DNA from 2 places in the Alteromonas nitratireducens genome. Region 1 is predicted to be linked to the other one. Evidence: predicted binding sites of a transcription regulator. Region 1 holds the regulator's gene; the other holds the start of a gene.

Region 1 (3,413 bases):
GCTACGATATCAAAATGTATCGGGGCAATCTTGCGAAGAAAAAGCAGAATATCCAGCATGGTATAACTGTCTTTTCCGCCAGACAGACACACCATGACTTTATCCTGATCTTCAATCATGCCAAAGTCGTCAATCGCTTTGCCTACGTTGCGGCGAAGACGCTTTTGCAGCTTGTTAAAGCTGTATTGTTGTTTCGATTGTGAGCGGGCGTCTGCGGCGGTGTCTTTAGGCTGTGCATCTGCGGTCATATCGGGGCTTACCTGTTACTACAAAATAGCCGACATTATAACGAAGCGTAGCCAGCGCTGCTATCCACGCCAGAAAAATTAACCGCTCAGCTTATGGGGCTTTTAAAACCTTCCGGTTTGAGCGCCAGCACATCGCACTTCAGTCCGTCAATGACGTGCTCCGCCGTATTTCCAATCAGTGCAGCGGATAAGCCCACCCGGCCAACGGTACCGATAATAACCAGTTCGGCGTCAAGTTCTCTGGCCAGCATTGGAATAACGCGCTCAGGTAAGCCTTCTTTTACGTAACAGCGGTCGGAATCAATACTGTACTTACCGGCGTGTCTGGCCATTTCTTCTTCATGGTGCGTTTTCACCGCATTGTTATAGGTATCAGGATCAAATTCTGGTACCTCAATGGCAATATTCAGTGGTGTGGCAGGAAAGCAATTGACCAGATTCACATGCCCGCTAAGTAACGTGGCATAGTCTGTCGCCGTCTGGGTAATGCGATCATTCAGCTGGCGATGTTCATCATCCTCGGTCCCCACATTCACCGCAGCGATAATATTTCCATCTGCTGGCCAGTCGTGCTCTTTTACCAGCAGTACCGGAGAAGGGCACTTTCTTAACAAATGCCAGTCGGTAGGGGTGAAAATAACCGAGCTCAGATCATTATGGGGCTTGGTGGCTTTAATCACTAAATCAGCGTTGTGCCGGGCTGCATAGGTGATAACGGCTTCATACGCGCGATTATTCCATTCAACCACAATATTGATGTCCTGATGCCCCTGATTGTCGAGTTGCTGTCGTAACCAGGCCGCTCTGTCGTCGATGACGGCTTTGCGCATAGCATCGCGTTCAGACTGACTCAGCATCGTGGTCATATCATAAGAGAAGTCGTAAACGACAAGCATGGCTGTGACGGTTGCCTGGGTTTTTCTGGCAATCTCCAACGCCCGGGAGAGCGCCGGTTGTGTCTCACGGTCGGCTTCAATAACAGCCAGAAGGTGCTTATAACGTATCATCCCCGTACTCCCTTAATCACAGTATTCCATTTTAGTGTAATACGTTACGCAGACTTTGCCTGTTGTTCTGGATCAACAAGCGGCGTACTTACACGGCCACGTAACTAAGTTTTTCATCCATTTTTTCAGTATCGAGGATGGTAATGAGCTTGCCTTCTACTTTAATGACGCCTTCTTTCTGGAACCGGGTGAGTAAACGGCTGATGGTTTCGATGGTCAGGCCCAGATAGTTGCCAATTTCATTGCGGGTCATGCTCAGGTGAAACTGTTTTCCTGAAAAGCCCCGCGCCTCAAAACGTTCTGACAACTGTGCAATGAAATACATCAGGCGTTCTTCCGCCGAGCGCTTATTCAACAGCATCATCATATCGTGATCCTGTTTAATTTCTGCGCTCATAAAGCTCATGATCTGATGTCTCAGCTTAGGGAGCTGCATCGAAATCTGGTCAAGGGTTTCGTAAGGAAGCTCACAGACCATTGCAGTTTCCAGCGCCTGGGTATAACTCTGATGCTTATTTTCCCGCAGCGCATCAAAGCCAATAATGTCGCCGGGGAAATGAAAACCGGTAATCTGTTCTTCACCGTCTTTGTTCGTCACGAACGACTTGAAGGAGCCTGAGCGAACGGCATACAGTGACTTAAATGGTGCGCCGGTGTGAACCAGCGTGTCATGTTTATGCAGTGGACGCTTTCTTTCGATAATGTCATCCAGTGATTCAATTTCAGTTTTGTTTAACGCAACCGGTAAACAAAGATGACTGAAACTGCAGTTCTGACAGTGAATTGAAAAGTTGCTTCCATTGCTCATGATTATTGCCTGTTATCCCGCTCGGTGAGTCGTTAGTTTATGGTGATACTATGTATTAACCGGTAGATCAAGAAAAACGAATATATTAACAGCCCGCTTGCGATGAATTGCCTGACACGCGGCTTCCTGAACTGTTTAAAAAGATAGTCAGCCCCGCTGCCAACTGCAAGCAGGGTAGGTAATGTGCCCAGTCCAAAACAAAACATGATAAAGGCGCCTTGTCCGGCCTGCTGACTGGTCAGCGACCACGTCAGCGTCGAATAAACAAGACCACAGGGCAGCCATCCCCAAATCAGTCCGTACGGCAGGGCGGCAAGCGGCGACCTGAAGGGTAAAAAGCGTTTAGACAGGGGCTGAATCAGCCGCCAGACGGCATTGCCTGCTTTTTCCAGATATGCCAGCCCTCGCCACCATTGCCCCAGATACAGCGCAAGCGCCACCAGCATAAGCGCACTTAACCAGGCCAGCACCTGTCCAAGTGCCGGCAATACTGCGGCCGACATTTGTCCCACGCCGCCTGCGAGGGCACCAGCCAGTGTGTAGCTAATGATACGGCCGAGATTATAGGCCAGCATATAAGGAAATGGACGACGCCGCGCCGGGACGGCCTGTTGTAACGCAGTAACAATGCCACCACACATACCGATGCAATGCACACCGCCGGCGAGTCCGATTAACAATGCAGATAAGCCTGTCAGCTCAGTCACGCCGTTTTTCCTGCGCAGCTTTGCGCTCTTCTGCCAGTTTCTTATCTTCCGGTGACAAGTCGTCATCAAACAGAATACTGTACCCCTGACGATCGAGATCGTCGAACTGATTTGATCGTACTGCCCAGAAGAAGATGACTACCGCAACGGCAACAATGATGATGGCGATGGGAATAAGCACATAAATAATACTCACGGCAGGTCCTCAGCGTAGCAGTCGCGTTGAATTGGTTACCACAATGATACTGCTCAGGGACATACCTACAACAGCCATCCACGGACTTAGCAGGCCAGACACGGCGAACGGCAGAATCAGCGCGTTGTAGCCCAGTGCCCACAGCATGTTCTGGCGAATTGTCCGTTTAGTTTTTTGTGCAATAGTGAGCAGATCGGCAATACAAAGCAGGCTGTCACCAAGCAAAATAACATCCGCGGCCGTTTTCGCCACATCTGTCGCGTTACCCACGGCGACAGAGACATCGGCACTGGCAAGCACCGGTGCATCATTAATTCCGTCGCCCAGCATCATGACCCGCTCACCGGCTTGTTGCAACTGATGGACTTCGTCATATTTCTGCCTGGGCGACAGCGTGCCTTTGGCATAGCTGATCGGCAACACGGCGGCGATATTGTCCACGTTTTG
Region 2 (3,413 bases), on a different contig from region 1:
TTTCCGGCGCACCGCTGGTGATTGCGGGTATCCGCCTGTCGGTCAGAAAGACACTGCCGGACGCCGGAGCGTTGCTTGATTCATTCGATAAAACCATCGCCGCCATGCAACAGGATGGTACGTACAACAAGCTACTGGCACTTAACTGGCTGACCAAAGATATCACTGGCGATGGCGTCGCTGACTACATCACTTCAACAGCACTACCTCATACCTCACTGGACAGTGCCGTGCTTGGCTTCGCCTACCCGCTGGATGCAACGAAGCCATCAGTTGACGCCGTATTTGTGGTTGATGGCGATATCCTTCCAGACTGGGAGGCAGTACGCCAGAGGCTAACGGCAGCAGGCGAACCCAGCGCGTCCTCACCCCGCCCCAGCCTGCTTGATGCCAGCGTATATCGCACCATGATAAAACGCTGGTGAGCGGTTAGTCCTCATCGAGCGCATTAGTCAGTGAGCGGAACTCGCGGATCCGATGCCCTACACTGTCGATATTAGACTCAGAATCACGCGCAAGTAATGAAATGTGCGTCGCTGCCTGTTTGTTATCTTTGATGGCATCGAAGATTTCTACCAGTGCCTGCTGTGTTTCGGTTGTTGCAGCCGCAACCTGGTCCATTTGTTCGCTGATATCTGAGACCGCCGTTTTGATCTCAAGAATTTCTGAACGTGAGTACTCACTGTCATCATGACAGCGCTTGGCGATTTCAACCTGACGTAGCATCTCTTCCTGCCAAAGCTTTATCGAATCCGCGATGGACGTAATGGTATCTTCAATTTCATCCACCGCTTCCTGGGTACTTTTCGAGAGCGCCCTTACCTCATCGGCAACAACCGAAAAGCCTCTGCCACTTTCTCCTGCGCGTGCGGCTTCGATTGCCGCATTGAGCGCCAGAAGATTGGTCTGTTCGGCAATCGCATCGATTTTTTCGCTGAACTGTTTTGCTGACTCACTTTTCTCCACCAGCGTTGATGTCGATTCGGCCGCATGCTCAATATAACGCGCCAGCGCCTGCACAGCATCTGAAGCATCATCAATACGATCGGCAGAACGCGTGACCAGCGTTCGCACCTCTTTACATGCCCCCGACGTAACTTCTGCAGATTCTGAGATTTGTGACATGGCGGCAGACATTTGCTCCGATGATGCCGAGACCTGTTCAGAGGCAACCTGCGCCTGCCCGGCCGCTGATGCCAGTTCATGGGCGTTGTCCCGGGTTGCCGTCAGGGCGTCATCCAGCTGGTTGGTGCCCGCTTCAATACGTGACATGCCTGCCGCAAGTGCTGCTCGCTTCAGTGCTATCTCGTATTCCAGCTTCGCCAGCGCTGGCACAGTAGAATACACCCTGGGAGAAAGGCTCAGGCTATCAGCATCCAATGGTATCGCCACCGCAATACGCGTCATGTGTGGGCGAATAAAGAACCCCAGCCATGCCGCAATAACCATCAGCACCGGCGTAAACCCGGTTGATGGCAGCAGCACGCTGATTACAGCAAGTATCACAAACACACTGATGACCGTCGCGCTCAGCCAGGGAAATGCGGTTTTACCGGTATACACCTGATGTGCTTTTGCCACCAGGCCGGCGGGAGGCTCGCTCAGTAACCACTGTGTTCCGACGATATCGTCGTTGCGGTATATGGGACGCACGAAGGCTTCTTTCCAGACCACACCCCGACTCGTCTGGAATGCAACGATCCCCACCCACGACAACGATTTTTTCACCGCGTTACGTATCTCATCCAGCACCGCTTTTGGCGTGTCGCGGGCGATCAGGTTTTGCGCTGATGCACTGTCAGAACCGCTCAGAGTTCCAAAAAATGTCTGTGCACTGGGCAGTAACCGTTTGACCGAGAAGTCCTGGTTCAGTGAAAAAACAATGTCCTGTCCGGATGATGAAATATTCTGTTCTGCAGACAAACGCTCCCTGTCCGCAGTGAACGCCATCGCGCCTACGGTCATAATCGTCTCCTAAATTCAGATGACTTTACTACGCGGGGCGCCATGAAGAGATCAGTGACGCCGGGTTGGACCCCTTCATAGCAGAGTCTCTGTTACCTGCACTTGATGAATTATTTTTAATTTGATTGATCGGCGTCAAAGAAGATCATAAACTTTCAGTAATTTCTGAAACTTCACAAGAGTATGAATTATGAAGATGACGCCATTAATTACCTCCGCGGTAATGCACTTTGGTGAAATGGGCAGCCGATGGGGCTTCAACCGCACAGTCGGTCAAATTCTGGCGCTGATTGTTCTCTACGACAAACCCCTCTCGGCGCAGGAAATTGCCGACGCACTGAATATCTCCCGTGGCAATACCAGCATGGGGCTAAAAGAACTGCAGTCATGGCGTCTTATCAAGCAGCATCTGGTGCCCGGCGAGCGCAAAGACTTCTTTATTCCCGCCGGTTCAATCTGGGTGCTGGCAAACCGGGTCTTTGAAGAGCGCCGTAAGCGTGAAATTGACCCCACGCTCAGCCTGCTACGTGACCTTATTCTTGATGCACCCGCTAACGACACGGAAGAAAATGCTCAGGCTAAATTAACCGAAATCCACGATTTACTTGAATCGGTGACCGCCTGGTCGGAAGAGCTACAGGGACTGGGGCCAGAAAAACTCAATACCCTCATGAAACTGGGGGCCGGTGTCGGGCGCATGCTTGAGCTGAAAGATAAGCTGCTGCCTGGCAAACCATCCGAACACTAAGGAGTCTACCGTGGACGCATTTATGCTGTCTCGATTGCAGTTTGCACTCAATATCAGTTTCCATATTCTTTTTCCGACCATCACCATCGCACTGGCGTGGTTTCTTTTTTACTTCAAATGCCGGTCCAACCTCTCCGGCCATCCGGTCTGGATGCGTATCTACAGGTTCTGGGTCAGGGTATTCGCACTGACGTTCGCACTTGGCGTTGTGAGTGGTGTCACCATGTCGTTCCAGTTCGGCACCAACTGGCCCGGGTTCATGGAAAAAGTGGGGAATGTGGCCGGTCCCTTACTGGGTTATGAAGTGCTTACCGCGTTTTTCCTTGAAGCCACCTTCCTTGGCATTATGCTGTTTGGGATCCGCAAGGTACCGAACTGGCTACACACCCTGTCCACCTTTATCGTGGCAGCAGGAACGACCGCCTCAGCCTTTTGGATCCTGTCTCTGAACAGCTGGATGCAAACACCACAGGGACATGACGTCGTCAACGGTATCGTGATAGCCAAAGACTGGTCTGAGATTATTTTCAACCCGTCTTTTCCTTATCGGTTTGCTCACATGCTGCTGGCATCCGGACTGACAGCCAGCTTCCTTATTGCCGGTCTGTCGGCCTATCGATTGCTGAAAGGTGACAACAAACTGGCGCCGCGCCTGACATTAAAAACAGCCATATACACTGCGGCGGTGCTTATCCCGCTT

What was found. The regulator FNR, encoded in region 1, switches genes on or off when oxygen is low (the NO sensors DNR and NnrR bind a similar motif). The targets are predictions, from matches to a motif close to TTGATCTAGATCAA.
Region 2: the regulator FNR is predicted to act here: its motif matches at 2,091-2,104, upstream of AB1N33_RS11815 (GbsR/MarR family transcriptional regulator).

The regions. Positions count from the first base shown of each region.
Region 1 covers NZ_JBFNPK010000001.1:480,286-483,698, reverse strand. The annotation lists gene ttcA (tRNA 2-thiocytidine(32) synthetase TtcA) at 1-248, opposite strand, end outside; gene uspE (universal stress protein UspE) at 335-1,255, opposite strand; gene fnr (fumarate/nitrate reduction transcriptional regulator Fnr) at 1,344-2,063, opposite strand; gene AB1N33_RS02110 (sulfite exporter TauE/SafE family protein) at 2,096-2,770, opposite strand; gene ccoS (cbb3-type cytochrome oxidase assembly protein CcoS) at 2,763-2,966, opposite strand; gene AB1N33_RS02100 (heavy metal translocating P-type ATPase) at 2,976-3,413, opposite strand, start outside.
Region 2 covers NZ_JBFNPK010000013.1:10,268-13,680, forward strand. The annotation lists gene AB1N33_RS11805 (substrate-binding periplasmic protein) at 1-425, shown strand, start outside; gene AB1N33_RS11810 (methyl-accepting chemotaxis protein) at 430-1,965, opposite strand; gene AB1N33_RS11815 (GbsR/MarR family transcriptional regulator) at 2,156-2,713, shown strand; gene AB1N33_RS11820 (cytochrome ubiquinol oxidase subunit I) at 2,724-3,413, shown strand, end outside.